Regions from separate parts of the Leptothoe sp. EHU-05/26/07-4 genome, predicted to be linked through region 1. Evidence: riboswitches for the same ligand, from Rfam matches in the RefSeq annotation. Region 1 holds a riboswitch; each other region holds the start of a gene.
What was found. A riboswitch is a leader RNA that binds a small molecule or an ion and turns the genes downstream of it on or off. The one in region 1 is predicted to bind cobalamin.

Region 1 (4,204 bases):
GTCCCAATCCCCCTGATGAGGGTTTGACGATGTGGGTGAGCAAGGGTGACTCTTTCGTTGTGGGATAGGCGACCGTCATCTGGCTGAGGTTGACGAACGGGGAGTAACCAAAGCCACCACACTAACCAGAGAAAGACTGGAGTGGCGATCGCTCCCATCACCCACCCCTTGTTGATGCTTATCTTTGGCGGCCACTGCTTGAATCGCTCTCGCATGCTTGGGACTCCCTCAATGTTGAGCCCATTATCACTCCCCTCATTCGGGAACGCCCTAAATATTTATGCGCGCTTAACCACCCCATTTACGCCAAGGCGTATTCTGCCTGCTTTGTGCTTTTGCAACCAATGCGGGTTTGAGCCATGGTCCATGGACTTTTGAACTAAGTCGATGGGCCATGGCTCACCATCAGGCCTATGCAGTTCCTGCCATAGCTTGAGTAACGGTCTCTTTATCCAGCTCAGAGCCAATGACCACTAGCCGAGTCTGACGAGATTCATCCGCTTGCCAGGGGCGATCATAAAAGTGATCAAAACGCTGGCCTACACCTTGCAAAACTAGTCGCATCGCTTTGTTTGGGACAGAGACAAAGCCTTTAATGCGATAAATCTCTTGCTGCTTCACCAATGATTGCAAACGTTGCACCAAAACAGCAGGTTCAAACGCCTTATCTAGCTCAACATAAACGGACTCCAGATGATCGTCATGCTCATGCTCTTCTTCATGATCATGATGGCTGTGACGACTATCCAAGTCATCTTCAACAGCGGCATTAAAGCCCAGCAAAATATCTGGGCTAATCTCACCCTGCTGACAAGGAACAACCTTAACACCCGTGGGTGCCTTCTGTTGGAGCCATCGTTGTACCTTAAGACGGTTATCCTCCGACATCACATCGGTCTTAGTCAGTAGCACCATATCAGCACAGGCTAGCTGATCCTCAAACAGTTCCTCAATGGGTGTCTCATGGTCTAATGAGTCATCTGCCTGTCGTTGGGATTCTAGGGCCTCTAGATCGCCAACAATTTGACCCTTGGCAAGGGCATTGCCATCCACCACCGTCACCACACCATCCACGGTTGCGCCAGTCCGAATTTCAGGCCAACGAAATGCCTGCACTAAAGGCTTCGGCAGCGCTAACCCTGAGGTTTCAATGACAATACAGTCAATGTCTTCTCGTCGCTTTAGAAGAGTTTGCATGGTAGGCAAAAACTCTTCTTGCACAGTGCAGCATAGACACCCATTAGCAAGCTCTAGAATTTTAGTATCAGGGGTCTCATCTTCATCACAGACCTGGCAGGATTTTAGAATTTCTCCATCAATGCCAACTTCTCCAAACTCGTTGACCAATACAGCGATGCGTCGTCCCTGGTTGTTTTGCAATAGATGACGCACCAGCGTAGTTTTACCGGAACCTAGAAAGCCGGTGACTACGGTAACAGGAATTTTATGCATTGGTTTTTCCTAACGACTAAAGATTCAAGATTTTGTGCAAATTTGGTTTGGTAGAGGTGCACATTGGTGCACCCGTCAGGATGCAGACAACTGATTCTGATCCTGCATTGGACGTACAGCAGTGGGTTCCTACAGAGGAACTATTTATTTCTAAAAAAGCTCTTTCCTAAATTCTCTCCAAGCAAATTGAAGTCAAGTATGAAAGAAAGCTAAAAATAACAAACAGGATAGTTTGAGATGTCTAGTCGATCTTTTACCTTTCCTTTTGGAGCTACCATGTACGCATAAGTTGCAGAGTGGGCAAATTCAAGACCATGTCTACCTTTTGGGACATTATCTTCCAGATACATACACAGTACCCTTTAAGAGGGTTCACAGTAGATCAGCGTAGGTTAAGCGAGCAAAACATAATCCATCATCAGTGTGGACAGAAACGTACCGCCCACACCGCAAATAATAAAACCAGCAAATCGCAGCGCTGAACTTTCGGGTGACTGTTGGAATAGGCGACTACCCATCCCATAGGCAGCTGTTGCGATCGCAAGCTGAATCAATGCAAATCCTAGCAAATAAGCCATCAAAGGACCCATTTCAGCACCAAAAATGGATTCTCCGTAAGCAAATCCATGGAACAACCCAGAAATGGCAGCTAAACCAGTGATAATTGTGCTATTTGGCCGCTTTTTTAGGGCTAGTAGTACACCAAAGACAAGCACTGAGGCAGAAATTACCAGCTCAGGAAGCGGCAAATCAATGCTCACCAAATGAATTCCTGTACCCAAAAGAGAGGCTAAAACAAAGGCAACAGGAATAATTAAGTTGCGACCAATGGCTGCTGCTAACAACCCTGAGGCAATGACAAACACTAGATGGTCTAATCCAATGACCGGATGACCAATACCGGATAAAAATCCTTCAATGAAATTACCGGGTGTCTTTCCACCTAACGGATGGTGAGCTAGGGCAGGCAACCCATTGAGGAGAAGTGCTGTGATCGCAACAAGCGCAATCTTGCCTGAACGACAAAGATCCTTAACCTTGAAACCCTTCAAGGCGACTAAAGCATATAAACCCATCTGTACCTCGCAGATCAATAAAACGGCAGGTTGACCATCGGCGGGCATTCTGACTGGGAGGTATAAAACTTCCTTCACAGCTGCGGGACAGTGGCAGATTTTCACTGCGCTTTCCCCCTTTCCTCTAGCGGCTGTTCCCCACTAGAACCGATGCTAAGCAGATTAAATCTACCACCTTCGCCTTCGCTTTGGATATCAAAATTGCATAGGATTAACTATTTAGGATTGGCATAGAACGTTGTTTCTTGGCCTTTCTGTTAGAACTATACCCATACCCTGTTGTAGGTCCTATGCCATTTGCCACGTCATCTCTTCCCCTGCCCGTAACGGCACAAGTTCAGACTCAGTCAGAGGCACTTGATCAGGGATGCGCCACGTTGTTTTGACCAAGGTAATTTGCTGCGTATTGCGGGGTAGTTGGTAAAAGTCTGGTCCATGGAAGCTGGCGAACGCTTCTAGTTTATCGAGGGCGTCAACGCTCTCAAACGCTTCTGCATACAACTCCATAGCATGCAAGGCCGAATAGCAACCGGCACAGCCACAGGATGTTTCCTTATTGTTGCGATCATGGGGGGCACTATCGGTACCCAGAAAAAACTTAGGATTACCCGAAGTGGCCGCTTGCAAAATTGCCCGACGATGCTGCTCATGTTTCAAAATTGGCAGGCAATAAAAGTGGGGGCGAATTCCCCCTTGGAAGAGCGCATTACGGTTAAACAATAAATGCTGCGGTGTGATGGTTGCAGCCACATGGTTATGGGCCAGAACAAATTGCACAGCATCTGAGGTGGTAATGTGCTCAAGCACGATACGCAGGTTGGGAAATCGCTGCTTAAGTGGGAGCAACTGTTGCTCGATAAATATCTTCTCACGATCAAAAACATCGACCCCTTTATCGGTCACTTCCCCGTGTAACAATAGGGGCATGTCCACCTGCTGCATGGCAGCAAAGACGCGATCGCACTTACGAATATCCGTCACACCAAAGTCTGAATTGGTTGTTGCACCGGCTGGATAGTATTTAACCGCTTTAACAAACTGGGAGGCTTTGGCCGCAATGATCTCTTTGGGGTCTGTATTGTCAGTCAGGTAGAGGGTCATCAGCGGCTCAAATTGTTTGCCAGCTGGAATGGCTGCGATAATGCGATCTCGATAGGCTGCCGCATCCGCTACCGAGCGCACGGGGGGCTTCAAATTCGGCATAATGATGGCGCGGGAAAACTGACGCACCGTATGGGGCAAAACCGCTTTCAGCATCACACCGTCCCGCACATGCAGATGCCAGTCGTCGGGTCGAGTTATGGTAAGCTTTTGCATCTTTTAATCATTAAACAAGTAGCAACGTGATTATAGTGTCCATCCACTATGGAAAGCCATCTAATACTCAATCCCTATCTGGGCTGGAATACCTGCACTGATGGGGTGCTTGATGCGATTCATTTCTGTCACCAAATCAGCAACATCAATTAATTCCTGGGGCGCATAGCGTCCGGTACTGGCCACATGACAATGGTTAGGACGAGCCTGAATGCCTGCCATTACAGGTGTCAGATCTAGCCGAGCTTTTTTGAGCGCAATGTGTAATTCATCCAGAACAACCAGGGAAATATCGGGGTCCGCAATGAGCTTGGTTGCCGTTTGCCAGGCCTGCTCCGCCATCCGCTGGTCTTGATCCG
Region 2 (4,204 bases), on a different contig from region 1:
GCCTTGATTCTGAAGGCTCTACACACCTCTGACCAAGAGCATCGTCAGCGCTTGACACAGCAGATTGAGGACTTACTAGTGTCATATTTAGAACCGCATGTTGGGAATGATCGTGCCATCAATGTAATGAAAGTAATGATATGCCCGCACTGTCAGTCAAAACGACTATCAAAAAATGGTCGTCGTCGAGGAAAGCAGTGTTATCTCTGTAAGGATTGTGGTAAACAGTTTGTCCAGTCGCTTGCGAGCGATTAGCCTGTCCACCCTTAGGTCTAATTAGTTACCTGAGCTGATCTTTTCAGATATCTGTTTGAGAAAATTTAGATGAAAATTAATATAGTCATCATTGAGCCAATCCTGTGCCAGGGAATGACCGGTATTAAGCCCAAAGAACCAAATATCTCGTATGGCAATAAACGGTTCGATAAGACTTAAATCCAAATCAGAAATCTCTCTCTTTGACCTATATCCCTCTAGAAAACTTGACCATAGGGCATCTTCTTTGCCAAGCAGCCTAATCACCCACCTAAATGTGGCCAGATCATAAATGCGCCAACCCAGGCCACAGCAGTCAAAATCAAAGTGTGTGACCTTGCCACCATGCTCATGGGCATTCTCTCCATGAACGTCACCATGGCAAAACCCATAGTCCAACTTACCTACCTCTGTAGCATTAACAATTGTAAAAAGACTGTTGGCTAACTCACTTAAGAACTCCCAGTCTGAGGGCCTTTCTGCTAAATAAGGTTGGATCTTGACCAAAGGCTCATCTATAAGATGTTTGAGGTCTAATGTATAGCGGCTAGCATTAGACTCAAATCCTGAAGAACAACTGTGTATTTCTGCCACTGCCTGACCAAGGAGAGTTGCATCTTTTGGATCGTTAAACTTTAAGATATTTCCTTGGGCAAACTGAGTGATAATAACGTGTCGTTCTCCTTCTGGAGCAATAATTGGGGTAATAAACCCTCCTTGCTTTCTCTCAATAGGAATAGCAACAGCTGCCCCCTGCTTATGTAAGTGCATCAGTGCCGCTAGTTCAAACTCTATGTCTGAGCGTGTCCTCCAATTGTGTCGATACACCCGCAATATAAAATCATCTTTTTCGGAAGATAATTTATAGGTGTCATTGAGCCCCCTATGCCAAAACTCGCAGGAGACAGGATTCGACATTTTATATTGCGGTGCTACTTTACTCAACAGCTCAGATGCACTCAAGGTCGAATACGTCGCTTTAATAGTCAAGCTGGGCTGAGGCATAGTAAACAGATTAATGATCGCCGTTGCAGATTCATAGAATGGTGAGCTACCTGGATAGGCATTGGTTATCAAGGTCGCTCACAAGGTGGCTCAGACAAAAGTCTTTTGAGGAGGCCAACAGTATCTAGGTATTTAATCTGAACATCTCACTTTAGATCAGTGTGATATGATTTTACTCTGGATCGGTTCTAGTGGGGAGCAGCCACTGGAGTTAATGGGGAAAGCGTAGTGAAAATCTACCACTGTCCCGCAGCTGTGAAAGAGGTTCTAAACTTTGTTTATGCCTCTCAGTCAGAACGCCCGCCGATGCTGTGACCTAAGATATCTGCGAGGTACGGATGTGAATCAAATCTTTTTTGCCCGGTCCAGGCTCCAACGGCGAGTTTGTTGTCGATATGTCTATAGCCCTTGAAACAGAATTGACTAGAGTCTATGCATACGGTCTTTAGCTTCAGTGGCATAGCTAAATAGTCATCTGAAGCATGGCTCTAGCCTTAACTTTTGTCTGCAAGTTGCTTTGGCCTCCACACCTTAAATCCCTCTCCTTCTCCTCAAGGAGAGAATTTTTGGCTTGAAAGAATTTGTTTTTCTCAAAAAATCTCCTCTCTTACTGCCTTCCTTCTTCAGGAGAAGGGTTTGGGGGATAAAGGTGATCCTTTGGTTGTTCGTTTCTCCACACAATACACACTTAAAACCAAAAGACCAATGTCTACTATGTCCAAGTTCCCTGCTTCTCTAACGCTTCTATCTTTTCTATTGGCATCACCCGCCTGGGCTGGAGAAACAACCAAGCTAGAAAAATCTGAATTAGCTCAGACTCCTGAGGTAGATGACGTTATTCGGATTAATGTTGTTGAAAGTATCCTTGATCAGCCTGTTTACTCTCCTTTTCGTCGTGAAGGCACTGTTCGTGAGTCAACACAGCCTGTTTATGTGATTAATCGCGAGCAAATTGAAACGCAGGGAGCCCGCACTGTTGATGAAGCCCTACTCTATCTACCCGGAATATTGAGCGAAGGTACAGCAGGTGGCCAGTTGGGCTCTCAGAGTGGTCAGTTTATTCGGGGAGGTGGAACAGCTCAAACCCTGATTTTGCTAGATGGTCGTCCAATAAACGAGATCGGTGCAGCCGGTGGATTTGATCTCTCGACCTTTACAACCGATGCGGTCGAACAAATTGAGGTGCTGCCAGGGGGGGGCTCAGTCCTGTATGGATCCAATGCCATTGGTGGTGTCATCAATATCATTACCCGCAGACCGCTGGAAGAAGAAGGCATAGAGGTGACCACTAGCTTAGATCTTGGCAGCTTTGGCTATAACAGTCAGGCACTACAGGTGCGGGGAAACACTGGCAATGTTGATTGGAGACTCGGTTATAACCGTACCGATTCAGAAAATGATTTTCCTTTTAGCCTAAGCACAACAGACTTTGAGGGTGATCGCAGCAATGCGGAGGTGCTTTATAACAATCTTAATTTTCAGTTGGCAGCTGACCTTAATGAACGCAATCGGGTAAGTCTGGGGGCATTGTATCTCACCAAAGATTTAAATGTTCCTGGTGGTGTGCCGACTCCTAGCGGCTTTGGTGCGTTCAATACACTGACTGAAGACGATAGTCAGTATACAGAAAATTTACTACTGGATTTAACCTATGAATCCAAGCTGGGGCAAGGGGATAACTCATTGCTAACAGCACGATTATTTGGTGATTTCCTTGACCTTACCTTCAAGGATCCCATTGCCGATAGCAGTTTTGATACGCCTTCAGAAGATAGGATCGATCAAATTTCCCTAGGTGGGCAATTGCAGCATACCTGGCAGTTTGCTGATAATCAGAACATTACCTACGGTGTCGACTACCGTAATGTTCAAGCAGACAACGAAACAACTAATTTGTTGACAGATTTAACCACTGAGGCCTATGACGAAAGCATTAATCAAACCGGTATTTTTGCTCGATACCAGGCTGATATCACCTCTCGCATCAGTGTTAATGCCGGTATTCGGCAAGATTTTAACGATCTGGCTGATGAAGACTCTTTTACTTCATTTAACTTAGGTACACGGGTGGCTTTAACCGATACCACGAATTTTCGGGCTAACTTTGCTCGCAATTTTCGTGTGCCTACCTTATCGGATCTTTTTCTGACCACATTCAACACCAACAACCCAAACCTTGAACCTGAAACTGGCATTAGCTTTGACGTAGGTATTGATCAACAAATCGGCGACCGGGGCTTATTTAGGGTTACCTTCTATCGCAATGAAATTAAGGATGCCATTAACTTTGACAGTGATACCATGAGGTTCGAAAACATTGATCGAGTGGAGGCCATCGGGATTGAGACGGAGCTAAATTACCAAGTGCTTGACGGTGTGTTTGCCTTTGCAAATTACACGTGGAATCGTCCAGAAATTAGGGAAAGTGATAACCCCGATGATCGAGGTAATTCTTTGCCGTTTACCAATGCCGACAGCTTTAATTTAGGTGTGGCTTATGAACCCGGCGATGGGGTATACGCGGCTCTATTCTTACGCTCCATCAGTGATACTTTTGTTGATCGGGGTAATTCAGAAACCCTTGATGGGCGAACAACCTTGGACTTTAAGCTACGGTTGCCTCTAAGCGACAGCTGGGCATTGAATGCCAGCTTAGACAATATTTTTGATGAGCAGTTTGAAGAGTTTCCTGGGTTTCCTGGCATAGGTCGGAGCGTTCAGGTGGGTTTGAAAGGAACTTTCTGATCAAGTAGGGAGAGGGGTAACAATGGATCGATTTGAAAAGCTGGCCTCTGTCCTCCTTGTAAAGGGAGACTATAGGGGGGGCTCGACCACGTCAACATCATCTATTCTAAAGTCTGTAACAACCGTCTTGCTATTGGGGCTGTTGGCGACGGCTGGCTGCCGACAACTTCCATCAGAACCTGCCACAGCTGATAATCAT
Region 3 (4,204 bases), on a different contig from region 1:
AACTACCTAAGCAACGGTTCCACGAGCTCAACTATAATCACGCAACATTTTTTTGATCTCGAGTGTATGCATTTCTTCCTGTCCAATTTTGGTACGGGTATATTCTTCCAAATAAACGCTGGCGTTTTGGACCACATCTAGGAGCTTTTTGTACATATTTAATGCCGTTTGCTCATGGTTTAGACTTTCTGACAGGAGGTCTTTAACCGAGTGGCGGTTGTTTTCCTCAATAGCTGAGATTTGCTGACTGGGATGGCCTTCTAGCCCAGTAATAATCTCACCGGCTTCTTGGGCATGGAGTAAAGATTCATTTGCCTGAGTCTTGAAAAAATCTACAATCGGAATGCGATTGGGCCCAGTAACCATTAAAGAACAATGGGTATAACGCACCACACCAGCTAGCTCAAATTCCATAATTTGATTGAGCAGTTCAATGGTTTGTGAGGTGTCAAGGTTTTTCATTTAGTCATGTTGAGAATCAACGAGTTCTGATTATAAGCATGGAATAGGTTTTATGGGTGGCTATGATTTAATGGTTGGAGTTGAAAGATGATTGGGGCATGGGTTTAGCTAAGTAGACATAAATCATCTGGTAGATCATCTGGAAGCCTGCAATTTCAATTGCAACTAATAAGAGAAAGCTCATATTTCAACTGTTTCCAATCCCTTGTGCTATCGTCAAAGTAGAGTCTCATAAAGCAGAGGCGCTCTATTATGATTGGGCGTTTAGTGATTAGTTTAGGGTTGTTGGGGAGTATCTGTATAACGAGTGCAGCCACTGCCGCTGGGCTAGCTGTTGTCGACTCGGCCACATTAGGAACCCACCGTAATTTACCTTGGTCAGAGCCAGTTCAAATCAATGATCCGTTTGAAGGCAGCTTTGTTGGGGTATTTGACCGTCATTCCTTTAGCGATCGCTTTTTGAATACAACCGCCCGAATTGAGGTGCAGAGCCTCTGGAGTCGTGATTTTATTCGGGTGCTGTCGATTATTCGCGATCGCGACTGTCTCAGCGGGTCGTTTCGGGTTTCTCCAGATTTGAGTTGCTCAGAATTTAGTAACGCCAGAAATATCATTCAACTTTTCATTAAAGTTGATGGCGATGTGTTTCAAATTGATGGACAAAATAATGTGTTCTCAGTGAGCAATGAGTTAGCCCAAGCGTTGCAAAATGCACCAGAGACAACGCTTGATATTCGACTGGTGACTGATAGCGGCGAAGCAATCGATAGCAAAATTGGCGAGGACACCGTTAAAGCTTGGAAAACGGTCTATGCCACCGATCTGGCTCAGCCATTTTAAGACAGCACTCGTGCATCAATTTGATGGATGAGTTAGCTTGATTTGCACATACAACGGCACCTCGCCCCCGGCTAGAAAGCCGCTCCAGGCATTATATCCGAGGGGGAAGATTAGTGGCGACAAGCACCTGCTGCCAGTTTGCCTAGGCTGAAGGGATCATGTTTCTGAGTTTCCCTGCTGTGGAGTGGCACTGGACGGATACCAGTTTAATGCAAGAAGGGCCTGGCTAGCCACGACCATCTTTTGTCCGTTATCTGAAAGGGGCCGTTCACCCAAGTCTAGCGAGTCAGCCCGCACGGCACGGAACACGCCGAAGCGACACAGGCCACCCCCAAAGGCTAAACGCATTAATAGAAATGTGGGTACTTCTCGCAATGATTTGAGCAGTCCGACAACCCCAAACCGCATCAGTGATGATGACCCATGGGTGCGGGGAGTCAGCAGATAAACAACGATGTCAACCACCAGCAAAATCGCTAGGAGGGCAACAAGCAATGACAAAATATTCATGTTAGTAACTATTCTCATTTTTAGGATGGAGGCGGTTGCCCACTGGGGCAATGGACATACGATGAGAGAACTGCCGTTGTCAACATCGACGCATGCGGCGAGTCACTGATTGAGAGAGAGATGCGATCGTACATCCAATCAACATCAACCAACCCCGCCATGGAAATCGCCTGGCTGGTTTTCCAAAGGTCTTTTGGCTCCGCATCTTATGGGTAAGTGCCGTTTGTGAAACAAACGTAAGTGCCGCTTGTTTCACAAACGGATGAACCGACGCAGGAATACATCCAGGGCGATGCAGATACTGTTGCAACATGAGTGCTTCAGGCGGCAGTATAATGGATGGCACGATGCTTTTAACTTTTTTCAAAATGATCTGTTGAGAACGGGTTAGACAGTGCTAAGAGCAATAGATTGTTCATACCTTTTGCAGGCATAACAATCCGTGACACACTGGCCAACAGTTTTTCAAAAAATTAATTAGATAACTAACAGATGCCCAAAATTAACAGGCACACTTAATAGTTATGGAGCTAGATATGCCTAGGGTAGAGCATTGTAGAGATTTCCCCTGGCAACATAGTTACAATTACGCACTAAAATCATCATCCGTACCTCGCAGATGTTGTAGAACATGAATTGGACTATCGGCGGGCATTCTGACTGAGAGGTGCGACACCTCCTTCACAGCTGCGGGACAGCGGCAGATTCTCACTGCTCTTTCCCCGTTTCCTCTAAGGACTGTTTCCCCTTAGAACCGATACGCCCAGTAATCTAGCACATTCTGACTACGCACAACACGGAATGTTAATTCAATTTGCGGTGCTGTCTGTGCGGCTCATTCTCGATTCCCTGACTCTAACGATGGCAAATGCATTCGCATTAGCAATAGTGTGGCGATCACCGCAGCAACAGAACTGACATAAAAAGGAGCCGCTGTAGAGACTGTTGCATAGAGCCAGCCAGCGATGAGACTGGCAGGTAATGCAGACAAACCAACTACCATATGAAAGGTGCCGGTTTCAGCGCCTCGTCGGTTGGGGTGTACTAGATCGGCAACAAATGCTTTTTGGACACCCCGCGTTAGAGTGCCATAGAGGCCGTATAACATAAACAGTAACCAAATAATAGCAGGCGTCTCTGCTTGAGCAAATCCCAAATAGGTGATAGCAAAGACAAGATATCCACTGACGAGTAGCGGTCGTCGCCCTATTTGGTCAGATAGACGACCAGCGATCAGTCCTAATCCAACGGCTACCAGGTTAAAAGCTGCGTATAGTAACAGAAGTGTAGAGCCGGTAAAGCTCAGCTCTTGGGCCCGTAATAACAGAAAAACATCCGATGAATTTCCTAAACTAAAGAGGGTAACGGCTAGTAAATACTGTCGATAGGTGGGGCTTAATCCTCGTAATGTAAATTGGGGACGTGCTTTTCTAGTTTGAGGACGTTGTTCTTTGACCTGAGTTAGTAAGATCAAAACACCCAGGAGCGCTGGGAAAAATGCGATCGCAAACACGCCTCGATAATTTCCTACAGAGTGTTGCAAAAAGACAAAACCCACCAGCGGACCCAGCACTTCACCCACCGTTTCCAAACTATGGTGTAAGCCAAATGCCTGTCCCCGTTGGGCAGCAGTACAATTCTCAACAATTAGAACATCCCGTGGTGCAGCTCGTAATCCTTTGCCAATCCGATCAAACAAACGTGCCCCTAACACATGGCCCCAGGTTCCCGACAGAGCTAACCCTAGTTTAGACAATGCCCCTAAGCTATAACCGGCCAACGCAAAAGGTTTGCGCCGACCGGCCCAGTCCGACAGCCAGCCAGAGTACAGTTTCAAAATACTGGCCGTGCTCTCAGCAATCCCCTCGATCAGCCCCACTGTCCAAACTGGAGCACCCAGCATGCTCGTCAAGAAAAAAGGTGTTAGTGGATACACCATCTTGCTGGCAAAATCAGTCAGCAAGCTTACCCAGCCTAGAGCTTGAACGGTTCGTGTCAGCCTACGTGATTGATTAGTCATAGAATCCTACTGGGGGTTCTCAGGATGAAGTAGCAGGGGGATAAGATGATCTGTCCTATCCCCCCTGCCCTCAAAAATTAAGCTTGAGGCATGAACAGAGCCAAGCTGCCAAACAGTAAAAACAGTCCTCCACCTAATGCAGTCAGTGTACGTTCTGAAACCCTGCCACAGAGCCAGCGACCACAGTTAGTGGCAATGGCTGCACAAATAGCATGGCCCAGGACGGCACCCATCACGACTCCGCCAGGTGGATTGGCTGCGGCCAGAGCAATGGTAGCAATTTGGGTGCGATCGCCCCACTCCGCCACGAAGACTAACCCAAAGGTCTCGGCCATAATTGCCAAGGGAGTCTCTTTCGGTTTTCTCTTGCTT

Region 2: linked by a shared signal. The riboswitch ahead of U2F10_RS02200 (TonB-dependent receptor plug domain-containing protein) and the one ahead of U2F10_RS34180 (HupE/UreJ family protein) in region 1 are both predicted to bind cobalamin.
Region 3: linked by a shared signal. The riboswitch ahead of U2F10_RS08230 (hypothetical protein) and the one ahead of U2F10_RS34180 (HupE/UreJ family protein) in region 1 are both predicted to bind cobalamin.

Annotation. Positions count from the first base shown of each region.
Region 1 covers NZ_JAXSQV010000008.1:171,068-175,271, forward strand. The annotation lists gene U2F10_RS34170 (pentapeptide repeat-containing protein) at 1-215, opposite strand, end outside; gene cobW (cobalamin biosynthesis protein CobW) at 412-1,452, opposite strand; gene U2F10_RS34180 (HupE/UreJ family protein) at 1,845-2,528, opposite strand; cobalamin riboswitch at 2,551-2,695, opposite strand; gene pyrC (dihydroorotase) at 2,817-3,845, opposite strand; gene U2F10_RS34190 (cob(I)yrinic acid a,c-diamide adenosyltransferase) at 3,906-4,204, opposite strand, start outside.
Region 2 covers NZ_JAXSQV010000002.1:76,664-80,867, forward strand. The annotation lists gene U2F10_RS02190 (TetR family transcriptional regulator) at 1-255, shown strand, start outside; gene U2F10_RS02195 (phosphotransferase enzyme family protein) at 277-1,260, opposite strand; cobalamin riboswitch at 1,427-1,582, shown strand; gene U2F10_RS02200 (TonB-dependent receptor plug domain-containing protein) at 1,966-4,005, shown strand; gene U2F10_RS02205 (ABC transporter substrate-binding protein) at 4,028-4,204, shown strand, end outside.
Region 3 covers NZ_JAXSQV010000003.1:77,857-82,060, forward strand. The annotation lists gene U2F10_RS08215 (ferritin-like domain-containing protein) at 28-462, opposite strand; gene U2F10_RS08220 (hypothetical protein) at 715-1,302, shown strand; partial or broken gene U2F10_RS08225 (SAM-dependent methyltransferase) at 1,585-1,713, opposite strand; gene U2F10_RS08230 (hypothetical protein) at 1,892-2,158, opposite strand; cobalamin riboswitch at 2,442-2,586, opposite strand; gene U2F10_RS08235 (MFS transporter) at 2,648-3,832, opposite strand; gene U2F10_RS08240 (TMEM165/GDT1 family protein) at 3,910-4,204, opposite strand, start outside.